3 regions of the Paenibacillus sp. alder61 genome follow, and region 2 is predicted to be linked to each of the others. Evidence: riboswitches for the same ligand, from Rfam matches in the RefSeq annotation. Region 2 holds a riboswitch; each other region holds the start of a gene.

What was found. A riboswitch is a leader RNA that binds a small molecule or an ion and turns the genes downstream of it on or off. The one in region 2 is predicted to bind cyclic di-AMP.
Region 1: linked by a shared signal. The riboswitch ahead of LBW89_RS17950 (TrkH family potassium uptake protein) and the one ahead of LBW89_RS26770 (3D domain-containing protein) in region 2 are both predicted to bind cyclic di-AMP.
Region 3: linked by a shared signal. The riboswitch ahead of LBW89_RS24300 (C40 family peptidase) and the one ahead of LBW89_RS26770 (3D domain-containing protein) in region 2 are both predicted to bind cyclic di-AMP.

Annotation. Positions count from the first base shown of each region.
Region 1 is NZ_JAIUDG010000017.1:9,914-14,084, forward strand. It holds gene LBW89_RS17940 (cation:proton antiporter) at 1-15, opposite strand, end outside; gene LBW89_RS17945 (potassium channel family protein) at 68-730, opposite strand; gene LBW89_RS17950 (TrkH family potassium uptake protein) at 744-2,078, opposite strand; cyclic di-AMP (ydaO/yuaA leader) riboswitch at 2,155-2,314, opposite strand; gene LBW89_RS17955 (CPBP family intramembrane glutamic endopeptidase) at 2,600-4,171, shown strand, end outside.
Region 2 is NZ_JAIUDG010000039.1:11,097-15,267, reverse strand. It holds gene rsmA (16S rRNA (adenine(1518)-N(6)/adenine(1519)-N(6))-dimethyltransferase RsmA) at 1-494, opposite strand, end outside; gene rnmV (ribonuclease M5) at 491-1,057, opposite strand; gene LBW89_RS26770 (3D domain-containing protein) at 1,209-2,345, opposite strand; cyclic di-AMP (ydaO/yuaA leader) riboswitch at 2,604-2,811, opposite strand; gene LBW89_RS26765 (TatD family hydrolase) at 3,005-3,796, opposite strand; gene LBW89_RS26760 (HD domain-containing protein) at 3,809-4,171, opposite strand, start outside.
Region 3 is NZ_JAIUDG010000029.1:50,606-54,776, reverse strand. It holds gene LBW89_RS24310 (GNAT family N-acetyltransferase) at 1-380, opposite strand, end outside; gene LBW89_RS24305 (C40 family peptidase) at 739-1,212, opposite strand; cyclic di-AMP (ydaO/yuaA leader) riboswitch at 1,220-1,357, opposite strand; gene LBW89_RS24300 (C40 family peptidase) at 1,597-2,088, opposite strand; cyclic di-AMP (ydaO/yuaA leader) riboswitch at 2,091-2,225, opposite strand; gene LBW89_RS24295 (hypothetical protein) at 2,447-3,277, opposite strand; gene LBW89_RS24290 (M1 family metallopeptidase) at 3,543-4,171, opposite strand, start outside.

The DNA of each region.
Region 1 (4,171 bases), on a different contig from region 2:
CGCCGCCGATTCCATGCCAATTCACACTCCAGATTATGCGTAATCTCTGTACCTTATAAAAAAGGAATTAGTCGTTAATGACAGCTTCGAATTCCTCGATGTTCTTGTTGGCACCGATAATGACCATAATATCGCCGGCGGCCAAATAATCCATCGCCGTCGGGGCGATGATGATGCCGCTTTCCCGGTGGATCGCCACGATGCTGCAGCCGAACTTAGCACGCGGATTCAACTCGCCCACATTTTTTCCATTCAGACACTCGGGCACTTTCAATTCCACGATGCTGAACTCCTTGGACAGCTCGAGATAATCGAGCAGGTTGGGGGTCACAAGTTGATGGGCTACGCGAATCCCCATATCGCGCTCCGGAAAAATCACCCGGTCCACCCCCAGTTTTTCCAAGGCCCGGCCGTGCAATACCGAAATTGCTTTGGCTACGACCGTTTTGATGCCAAGATCCTTCAGAAGAATCGCGCTCAATATACTCATCTGAATGTCGTTGCCAATGGCGACGATCCCGCAGTCAAAGTTGCGTACGCCGAGGGATTTCAACACTTCCTCATCGGTGGCGTCGGCAACCACGGCATGCGTCAACAGATGGCTCCATTCTTCGACGACGTCTTCATTCCGGTCTATGCCCAATACCTCGTACCCGAGTTCCATCAGCTCCAGCGCCAGACTGGAGCCGAAGCGTCCCAATCCGATCACGACAAACTGCTGTGTCTTCATCTTTTCTTTCCCCTTATCCGATAATCATTTTGCCTTCAGGGTGTCTGTATAGTTCTTTACCCTTCTTCGGCCCCAGTGCATAAGCCAAGGTCAGCGGTCCGAGCCGACCGGCGAACATCGTAAAACTGATGAGAATCTTACCCAGGACGGTAAGTTTTCCGGTCAGGCCCATCGTCAGACCTACCGTGCTGAATGCCGAAGTCGTCTCAAACAGGATGCTCAGAAAGCTCGCGTCCTCCGTGGTAGACAACACCATGGCCACCGCGATGACCAGAAACAGCGCCAGCATCGTGATCGTCACGGCCTTAAAAATACGCTCTTGGGCCAGCCGATACCGGAACAGCACGAGATCCGAACGACCGCGGATCATGGAGATCACCGCGCCCACAAGAATCGTGAACGTCGTCGTCTTGATGCCGCCCCCCGTCGAACTCGGAGACGCGCCGATAAACATGAGAATAATGATAAAAAACTGGGTGGCCTGCCGCAGCGCGCCGATATCCAGCGTATTGGCCCCCGCCGTTCTCGGCGTCACCGACTGGAAGAAGGAGGCCCAGAACTTCCCTCCCCACCCCAACGGCTCGAGCGTTCTCGGGTTGGTAAATTCGAACACGAATATCACCACAGCCCCGATCACGATCAAAGCGCCGGTCATCGAGAGCACGACTTTGGTATGCAGTGAGAATTTGCGGCGGCTTCGAAACTCGATCAAGTCCGACAGCACAATAAAGCCGATCCCTCCCGATACGATCAGAAACATCGCCACGAAGTTGACGATCGGGTCGTTAACGTACTGGGTGAGGCTCCGGTATTCCCCGAACAGATCGAACCCGGCGTTGTTGAACATGGAGACGCCATGGAAAATTCCGTAATAAATCGCCCGTCCGAGCGGCATATCGAAAGCCCAGCGAATCGCGAAAACGAGGGCGGCGCCGGACTCGATAATCAGCGAGTACAACAGAACTTTGCGAATTAGCCGGACGATGCCTTCCATCGTGTTCTGGTTCATCGCCTCCTGAAGCAGCAGCCGGTCCTTCAGCGAGATTTTACGTTTGAACACTAAGGAGAATAATGTGGCCATCGTCATGAACCCCAGCCCCCCCACCTGAATCAGCAGCATGATGACCACCTGTCCGAACGTGGAGAAATAAGCGCCCGTGTCCACGACCACTAGCCCGGTCACACAGGTTGCCGAAGTCGCCGTAAAAAATGCATCAATCCAGGGGAGCGTTTGCCCGGTCACACTGGAAATCGGCAGCATCAGCAGAAAAGACCCGAACAGGATGATGGCCGCGAAGCCCAGCACCAGAATCTGCGGCGGTGAAAACTTAAACCAGTTGGAACGCAAAGGCGGTTCACCTCGTTTGTGTATTGGCCAAAAATGAAAAAAAGAAAAAAGCACTGGAAATCCAATGCCTTTTGATTGGTCCCTGCAGCAAAGGCCTACGAGGTTAGCTGACGGATTCGGGCTTGCTAGGTCTGCCCTATTCGCCTTTCGCACCAAGCGGTCCGCTTGCTGCCGGCGAAATTCACCCCTAAAGATCGGTTCCCCCGTTTTCAATTGAAATTCGGCCAACATATTAGTTTCATTATTTTTCATTTCATTTTCGTCAAATGGATTATAAGCCTTATTCGAGCGTACTACAAAGTGATAATTGGATGAAATAATGCGATAAACCCTCAAAAGGGAGGAAACAGGCTTCCGGGTGTCGTCTTATCTAAGCCTTGCTTTTCTTTGCCGTCGTTATTGCGGTTTCTCATGTTTTCCCCCGCTTCTGTGGCGAAGAACCGCCCCCTGTGTTATCTTTTACAGTGACAATCGATTTGTTCTGTCATACGGATTCAAAAAAATCAAAAAGGAGTTTTGACATGTATTCCGACCCAAAACCGCAGCGCCGGATGAAGACCGGAACCTTGTGGGGACTTGCCGCTCTGGGATTAGTCTTGTTTGTCCTGCTCCAAATCCTCCCCTCAACGGCTTCCGAAACCCTGCAGTTGGAACAATCGGCACAAGTGCTCACCAAGGAGCAGGCCAAGGCGGCGGCCTTTAAGTTTGCGGAGGACGAACTGGGGCTTTCTCCCGGACCAGACGCTGTCGTCACTTATCAAACCCAATCCGACGTATACGGATATTTGGCCAAAGAAAAATTAACGGACGATTATCTCCAAAAATATGAAAAGCAATTTCCTTATGATGTGTTCCGCGTTTACTTCAGCCTGTCAGAAGAAGGATGGGACGGGGTCACCATCGACGTACATATGACGACGGGGAAGGCGGTCGGCTTCAAAAAAATCCCGGCGACCGATTTGCTTGTCCCGCCGGATGAATTGCTGAGCAGCCAAGGGCTCGCGCTCAACCTGGACGAGAAAATCAAGCTGGCCGAGCCCTATCTTAAAGCTCTCGGCTATGGAGAGCAAGGTTCCCCTGCCGTCAAGGAAACCGCCTCCGGCCTCCGGTTAACGTTTCAAGAATACAACATCGGCGATGCCGGAGCCCGGTTGGATATCCGTTACAAAGACGGGCAGGTTGCCGAGATCGTCGGCTCTTTTGAGGTGCCGCAAAGCTATACGGATTACGTGAAGCGGCAGAAAACGATCGCCAATTGGCTGACCTATGCGGGGTATGCCTTGTTCACGTTCGTGCTCGGGATTCTGGCCATTGTATACAGCGCCCTTACGCGGGCCTTTACTTCCTTTAAACGCGGGATCGCGCTCGCTGCCGTCTATTTTCTGATTTCGATGGGCTCGGCTTTGAATATGCTGCCGTATCTGGAATCGGAAGGGGTTAACGGCACGCTCCTGATGTTCGGATTCGTTGTTCAGGGACTCGTCACGCTGATCCTGGCCTCGTCGATCTACTTCTCGCTCGTCGGCGGCGACGGACTCTGGCGCAAGCAGGGGATCAATCTGTGGGCAAGAGCCAAAGAGCGCGGATACGGGCGGCATGTGCTGTCATCCATGGCGGACGGCTACGCCTGGGCCTTGATCCTGCTCGGTGTGCAATCGGTCATCTTCTTCATCCTGGAACGCACGATTCATACGTGGTCCACCACCGATGCTACCCAGTCGCCTTATAATATGCTTTATCCGGCCCTGCTCCCGCTGCTGGCTTGGGTGGCCGGCATCGGCGAGGAAGCGGTTTACCGGTTGTTCGGCATCCCGATGCTGAAGAAAATGTTCCGCAGCACGCTTGCCGCCAGCATCATCACCACGTTGATCTGGGCCTTCGGCCATACGCTGTATCCGATCTATCCGGTGATTTCCCGGCCGATCGAGCTGTTGTTCATCGGCTTGCTGTTCAGCTATATTTTCCTGAGATACGGTTTTATCGCCGTCATGTTCGCCCATGTCGTCTTCGACAGCATTCTCATGTCGCTCAGCGTCATGTTTATGGGCGGAACTTTAAACATGGTGTCCGGTTTGTTCTTTATTGTTCTCCCG
Region 2 (4,171 bases):
GCCATCCGCTCGGCCACTTCCTTTTGAATCATCACCACGATGTTCTCCAGGGGAAGGCCGGCTTCCAGCAGCTTCATCAAAATCGGCGTTGTCACGTAGTACGGCAGGTTGGCCACCACGCTGACTTTCTCGCATGCCTTGAATTCACTCGCAAATAACGCATGAAGATCAAGCTTAAGCACATCGCCATGGATCACATGAACCTGTGGGTAGGGCTCCAGGACTTCTTCCAGAATCGGCAAAAGCCGCTGATCGATCTCGACGGCGGCAACCCGCCCCGCCTGCTGCGCCAGCTTCTCCGTCAAAGCGCCGATCCCCGGTCCGATCTCCAGCGCCCCTTTGGACTTGTCCAATTCGGCGGCGCCGACGATTTTGCCGAGGATATTCTGATCGATCAAAAAGTTTTGACCCAAGCTTTTTTTGAATGAAAAACCATGCCGCTGAATAATTTCCTTCGTTCGGCGCGGTGTTGCCACTTCTTCTCTCATCGTCATTCGTTCTTCGCCTCTTTCGTCTCCAATTGGGCCAGCGCACCCGCAAACTCTTCGCGGCTGATCCGGAAGATGGCGAGCCGTTTATAAAACTGCTTCCCGTTGCAATACCCTATTCCCAGCCGTTCACCCATAAAACGCCGGCGCTCGGCCGCCCGCGGATGAACGATCAACCCGGCCTCCAGCAGGTCCTCCCAGTCGATCCGAGCGGGAGCCGCCTCTTCTTCCGGGGGGGCTTCGGTGCGGACTCGCTCCAACGCCTCACGGATGGCTTCCGGCGAGGCGTTCTCCACACCGATGTCGCCGGCCTTCGTCGCGTCCGCCTCCCGAAGGAAAGCATGCTTGCAGCCGGGTACCCGCTTCGCCACGATTTTGCGGATCCGCTCCCCCGCATGATCCGGGTCGGTGAAAATAATGACTCCCCGGCGTTCCATAGCCAGCTCAATTTTACGTAGGGTCGCCTCATTAATGGCCGACCCTCCCGTCTCAATGGTGTCGGCCTCCACCGCCCGTTTGACGGCGACCGTATCGTCCCGGCCCTCGACCACAATGACCTCCTTGATCATCCCCGCACTTACCTCTCTCGTTTTGGTTTAAAGACCGCTTATAGTTTCCATCATCACAATAACAAAAAGAAGAGGATTTCTCCTCTTCTTATCCGCGTCTTATTCATCATCCTAATATTATCCCATTCCCCAAGCAAAGTAAACGCTCCGGTTAGTTCAATTCCGGTTTGGTCGGTCCGATGACGTAAACGGTCCGGCCTTTTTTGCGTCCAAAATTCTTCGCCGATTTCAAGGAATCGTAATAGACATCCATTTTGTGGCCTTTGATGGCTCCGCCGGTATCTTCAGCCTTGCGGAAGCCGACCCCTTCGATATAAACCCACCATCCCAAAGGAACGACATCCTTGTCGACCGCGATCGTTCTTCCCTCCGCTACCCGGGTACCGGAAGCCGTGCGCGTGCCGATGCCGTCCTCCTCGGCGGAATAGGCCGTAAGAGTCACGTTTTTGAGCACTTTTTTATATTTAAAAGAGACGCCGCCTTTCGTCGTAAGGCCGCTGATATTAACCGCGTTGGCGCTGCGGGAAATGCTGGCGGATGCGACTGCTGTCGGTTTCTTCGTGCCAACGGCAACGACTTTCGGTGAAGCGGCCTTTTTGACCTCTTTGCCGAGCCAGTGTTTGGACACGAACTTTCCGTCTTCATACACTTTTTCGATGTTATGGACTACAACGCCTTCGCTCCCGGGGAACATCACCTTCGTCGTTCCTTTAAGCAGGTTCTTGTCGGAGGTTTTCACCACGGTGAAAGGAACGTTTTGCGTAGTCTGTATTTTATGTCTGGTAACGCGGACGACCTTGATGTTCAAGTTCGCCGAGACTTTGCTGTCCAAGGCCGGTGTAATTTTATCTTCCTGCCCCAAAGTGACGCCAAGTTCCTCGATTGCTTTCCGGACACTATCCTGTGTCGTGAAATGGGTCTTTGTCGTTCCATCCACGCTTACCTTGACCGGCACGGCGCGATGGATGACAATCCGGTCCCCGTCTTGAATCGAACTGGCCAGAGAGTGAGACACGTTATCCTCCGGCTTCAAAACGATGGACTGTTCTTCCAGCACTTGATTGACCAGCGATTTCCGGGTTTCGATCTGCTGACTCTGCCCGTCAACAACCAAGTATACTTTTTTGTTGCTTTGGCTGTAAAACCAAATCAGGATGATGAGAACTACCGCGATGGACAAAATTCCGACGACCGAAATCTGACGTAGATGTTCTTGTTTCCACCGCATTGCGTAAGACATGCTGGATGAGCGCGATTCATGGGATTCCTCATTGCGGAAAATGCCCATTTCTTCCGTCCTCCTTCATAGTCCCGCCGTCTAGGTCGAATCGTGTTACATATGACGTGACTACATTTCATTTTTACGAAATGCCTAATGAAAGCCGCATTCCGCATCCCGTCCCAGTCTACCCGGCATCAAGTCACCTCCTGTTTAACACAGTATGATGACCCTATTACGTTTATTCAAAACAAAAGAAGCCTTAGAAAGAGTAAGAGGCTCTCTTTCGTGGCTTCCGAATGTCTTGGTGTAATAGGATGCACGAGTTTGCCCTCTCTTAGTACGCTTACGAGGTTAGCTGTCGGGTTAGGACGCAGAGAGCCGCCCTTTCTCCGCCATTCGCTCACGGCGCAATGACCTTGAATTCACCCCAAAGACCCGATAAAGAAATCAATTACAGTCCGGTTGGAAATCCCTTCGGCACTGTAGTCGGTTCCCCCGTTCTCCATGTTCGGAGACTCAGCGAGACTGGTTCATGGAACCATATAACGGAATCGTCAACGGCAAGTTAACGACCCCAAATCGATTACTGAAAAGATTCTATCCTGTTTCGATGCATGTTGTAAAGGACGAATCAACAACGTTTATTTTAATAATTGGTTAAAAAAATGTAATATACTCACTGGAGTTGGTTAAAAAGCATTAATCTTTCCGAAATACTCTTTTTTTCACCCGTTTTTCTCCCGATTACTCGAGATACCAAATCGTTCCAGCGCATTTTGAGTTGTAATTTCAGCGATTTCCTCCACCGAGATCCCCTTTAACTCGGCAGCGGCCTCGGCGACCAAACGGACATGCCCGGTCTCGTTTCTTTTCCCACGAAATGGGTGGGGAGTCAAATATGGGGAATCCGTTTCGATCAGCAATCGGTCCAGCGGAGTCTTCGCCAATACTTCTTTGGGCTGCTTTGCATTTTTAAACGTAATCGGTCCGCCAAACGACAAATGAAATCCCAAATCCAGACACATTTTGGCAATTTCCCAGCTGCCCGAATAGGAATGCATGACCCCGCCGATTTCGTTCGCCCGCTCCTCGCGGAGAATCCGAACAACGTCTTCGTGGGCATCCCGGTTATGTATGGAAATCGGCATTCCCAGCTCTCGGGCCAGCCGGATTTGCTTGCGGAATACCTCGTGCTGGACCTCTTTCGGGGACGTATCCCAGTAGTAATCCAGACCGATTTCCCCGATAGCGACAACCTTTTCATGTTTGCATAAATTTGCAATCCAGTCGAGATCCTCTTCTTTCATCGTAATGGCGTCCTGCGGATGCCAGCCTACCGCCGCATAAATGAAGTCATAAGTCTCCGCCAACTTCATCGTCGTCGGGATCGTATCGCGGTTAAAACCGATGTTGATCATCCGCGTCACGCCTTGCGCCAAGGCGCGTTCGATCGCTTCATGACGGTCTTCGTCAAATTGAGGCGCATCCATATGCGTATGTGTATCAAATAGTTCCATGAGTTGTCCCTCCTATGTTCCCTGTTCAAAATATTCCGCGATATGTCGCGGCAGCCGGTCCATAACCGGTCTCAATTTATTCTCAGGGTAGTACAAATGATACTTGCCCCGGTGCAAACCGCTAATGGAACGCACAATATCCGACACTTCGGAAATTTCCTTCAGCTGGTCCTGCCGGTCCAACAACAGGATCTGTTTATCCCGAAATTCCCCGTTCGGACGAAACACATCATAAGGCAGATCGGTCGGAAAATCAATTTCCAGGTCATATTCCGGGTGAAGCCCGATTCTCCCGAAGGCAGCGCGAATTTCGTCAATCGTTTCCAGGTCCAGCGATTCCACTTCTACATATTTATACAATTTGCGGTTCAAAAA
Region 3 (4,171 bases), on a different contig from region 2:
CGGGTATTCCAGGTCAGAACCTCCAGGTCGATGACATCCTGCGGTTTGCGCCGCTGTGCTTCCTCCACGATCGTCAGCACAAAGCTTTTACCCAGTCCCTGGCCGCATAAATCGGGCCGCATCCCGATGCCGAGCCGTGTAACCCCCTCCATCGGGAAATATTGGGCAAACCCGGCGAGTTCGTCATCCGGGGTCAACAAAGAGACATACTGCTGCGCTCTTAAGGCCGGGTTCCCAAACTCCACGTCGAGCGCTTTCATTTGTTCCCAGGGGAGCCAGCTGTAAATATCGTATGGGGAATCGTATTTCCAGGTACAGATAGCCGCGCCGTGGCTTTCCTCCATGGGAACGATCCGGAAAGTGGTGACGGGTTTTTCCATGTTTGCGCCTCCTTAAACAATGGGAAATGAATATCGGGTGTGTCTCTCCATCGATTTGAAATTTCTATTTAACATCACTCTAACGGGAAATGGTTTGCTTGTAAAGATAGGAGGAACCTAGGTGTTTCGTCCTCCGTCAGCGGGGTAATGAGGAGTATGGGAAGATTTGGAGAGTGGGTATGGGAGAGAAAGCGGCAAACGAAAAAAAATAAATTTTGGCGGAAAGGCCATTTTCAGAAACCTTTTTGAACGGACTTTCGTTATATGGTATATAGCGAAAAAAAAACGCAGCGGTTCCGGCAAGAACCACTGCGGTGTCAGCAATGTTGAAATGAGCGCCTCAAATTAAGCAACGGGATCAAGATTCAGCATACGTGGAGTAACCGGTTTTGCTGAGAATTCTTTTGGCCCCGACATATTTGGACTTATAGTAACTGCTGTTTAATTGATCGGTACGGATTCCTTTGGATGAAGAAGCGTGCGCGAATTTTCCGTCACCGATGTAAATGCCGACGTGGGATACTTTATTCTTGCCCAAAGTATTGAAGAATACGAGATCCCCCGGCTTCAACTGGCTTTTGGCGACAGGAGTGCCTTGCTTGTATTGGGCCGAAGAGACGCGGGCCAGCTTGACGCCCATTTGCTTGAACACGTATCTGGTAAATCCGGAACAGTCGAATCCGTTCGTGGTAACCCCCCCGTATTTATAAGGCGTCCCGTATACGGACTTCACAACGCTGTTCAATTTCGTATCTGCGGCGGATACACTCCCCGTCCCTAAGGTGAACAAAATCGCCAAACTCGTCGCTGCTGCTGCAAATGTCTTTCTCATGCTGTAAAAGTTCTCCTTCCAAGGCCTGCGAGGTTAGCTTGAGGATTCGGTTGAAGGTTCCCTATGATCCCTATGTATCGGTAATCAATTCACCCAAAATGGTTCCCCCGTTTCCCGGGTGCCGGGAATTCGGCTGATCTAGTTGATGCACCCAAAGTTGTGACGTGGCGAACATTGTTTACAAAGTTGTTACTATTTACTTTGGTTATTGTACCAAGCCTGTCTTGCTTTGGCAAGTCATTCTAAGGCTGCCGGTTATTTTAAGCCGATCGTCCCGTTTATGACAAGGAGAGGCGGGTAATTTCTCCTAAGCGGGCTATGCAAAACAACCATGAAAAAACCCGCAGTCCTCGATTCGGGTGAATCGCTGCGGGCTTGTCGTAATTATTCTACATCGTCGTGATCTGTGGGTTCGCTGGTAACTTCCTCGTACTTGTCGGTACTCAGAATCCGTTTCGCCCCGACATAACGTTGTACATAATACTTCTCGCTTAATTTGCTGATAATTACGCCTTTGGAAGAAGAAGCATGGGCAAACTTGCCATCGCCGACATAAACGCCGACATGAGAAACGCCTTTACCGGATGTGTTGAAGAATACGAGATCGCCGGCAATCAGGTTTTCCTTCTCTACGGCCGTACCCATCTTGTATTGGGCGCCGGATTGATGCGGCAGTTTAATGCCGATCTTCGAAAAGACGTACATGGTAAATCCGGAACAATCGAAGCCGGCCGTTGTAGTGCCGCCGGAAGCATATTCCGTTCCCAAGGCTTTGTCGATGACGCCGTCCAATGTGGAATCGGCGAAAGCGCTGCCAGTGCCAACGGAGAAAAGAATGGCAAGACTTACTGCTGCTGCGGTCAACTGTTTCTTCAAGAAAATGCTCCTTCCAATGCCTACGAGGTTAGCTTAAGGATTCGGTTGAAGGCCCCCTATGATCCCTCTCTTGCGAGATCAATTCACCCAAAGTGGTTCCCCCGTTCCCCGTCAAGGGAATTCGGCTGTAGTATACATCCGATTTACTTACATATTCGACACCCGACACAGTTCTCCTGCCAAGGTGACAAAAATAATTACAAAATCGTTACTGAATTGTGCTGTTGCTATTGTAACAAAGGCAAGTATATTTTGGCAATGGCTATTTAGCAAGATTTAGAGGCGAAAACACAGGGAAAAGCCCCCGCATTAACGCGGAGGCCTTGTGGCGCAAGGGCTGCACAAAAGTGAAAAAAATTTAACCTTTATGTAACTTGGTTTGCCAGAGCTCATATTGAGAGGATACCGACCAAATTTGCAATAGACTGCGAATAAAAGGATAGGTTTGCTGCAAAATCATAGCGGTCAACCCGGTCCAGATCCAAGAGAAGGCCCCGCAGATGAGAAATAGGGCGGCTCCGGCCGTGCCGAGAATCAGGGATATGGCGATGCCGGGCAGCAGGTGTCGAAGGCTGATTAGTAGAGAGTTCCATATCCCCTCCTTGAACAGGAAGCCGAGTTGGGAGAACAGCAGGACTTGGCGAATGACCCAGCCGTAGACGGCCCATCCCGTCAGCAGCCCGACCATCGCAAGCAGAGGCCCCATTCGCCCGCTTTCGGGGACAAGCCAAGGCAAGAGGGTCGCCAATTGGGGGACCACCCATAGCCCGGGCAGGGCGAGCAGAATCAACTCTAACAGGAAAAAGAGGGTGACTGGCTTCCAGAATTCCTTCATCCCGCGGAAGAGGGGAAGCCCGGACCTTTGCTCCTCCGGAGGTCTCAGCCCGTAAAGAATACCGGCCTGGAACAGCGGCGTCATCAGCAGACGTAAGACAATCAGGCCTAGCAGCATCCACAAATGCTGGTGGATGGCCGGGTTCCGTCCAAGCTCGATTTGCCCCTCGATCATGTAGAGAACCCGGCTCATTTCATTCGGCGGGGGATCGGGATACCGCGACAGCAGAGCGATAACGGCCGAGTGAATCAGCCGATAGAAGAACAATCCCCAAAGCAGTTGGTACAGAAACAGGATGATTACAGAGGGAAATTGGCTTCGAACAAGCCCCCATCCATTCCGTACGTAGGTCATTATTTTCCCTCCTAAAAGTTTTGTGAGCGTTACATCTGGAGATAGCATCGTACAAAACATACTTCGTAAGCATAGGCTTAGTTTTGTGAGCGTAACATCACGGATAGCATCGTACAAAACATACTTCGTAAGCATAGGCTTAGTTTTGTGAGCGTAACATCACGGATAGCTGCGTACAGAACTTACTTCGTAAGCATAGGCCTAGTTTCGTGAGCGTAACATCACGGATAGCTGCGTACAAAAAGCATAGGCTCGGTTTTGCGGCTTACCAGACGAGGGCCCCCAGCATCGCTTCCAGCAGCTTTACGACCCCAAGCGTAGCCCGGGTTCCGGTAGGTTCGGCGACCTCCGCTCTCATGTAGTTGTTGATATGTTTGTTCTCAAGAACGAGCGAATAATCGGGATCGATCTGCACCCAGTCCAGAGGTGCCTTGTACCGCAGCGTCATCTGAACGGTTTCACCTTCGCCGTTCCAGACTTTGCGGACCGTGTGCCCGTCCTTGAAGCTGAAGAGGAGCGGAACCTTAGGGGCGCTTCCGCCCCGGCGGCTTAGCGTAACCTTCGATTCATACAGGGCCGCCCCGTTCTTGCCGGCAATGGATTGGACCGCTATGCGATCCACCGAAAAATCGGCCATTTTGCCATCGTATACATACTGGTTAAAATAAGCCTTCCAGCTTCGGCCGGTCACCTGCTCGACAATGCGTTGGAAATCGGAGGTGGTCGGGTGTTTAAACCGGAATTTTTGGCTGTAATTGTAAAGGATTCGCTTCATGGCTTTGGCTCCAACCTGGCGCTCGATATCCAGCAGAATCAATTGTCCCCGGGAATATACATTTTTGGCGTAAATATCGCTGGAGCCAAACTTCCAGGAGACTTGCGCCAAGGGGGCCG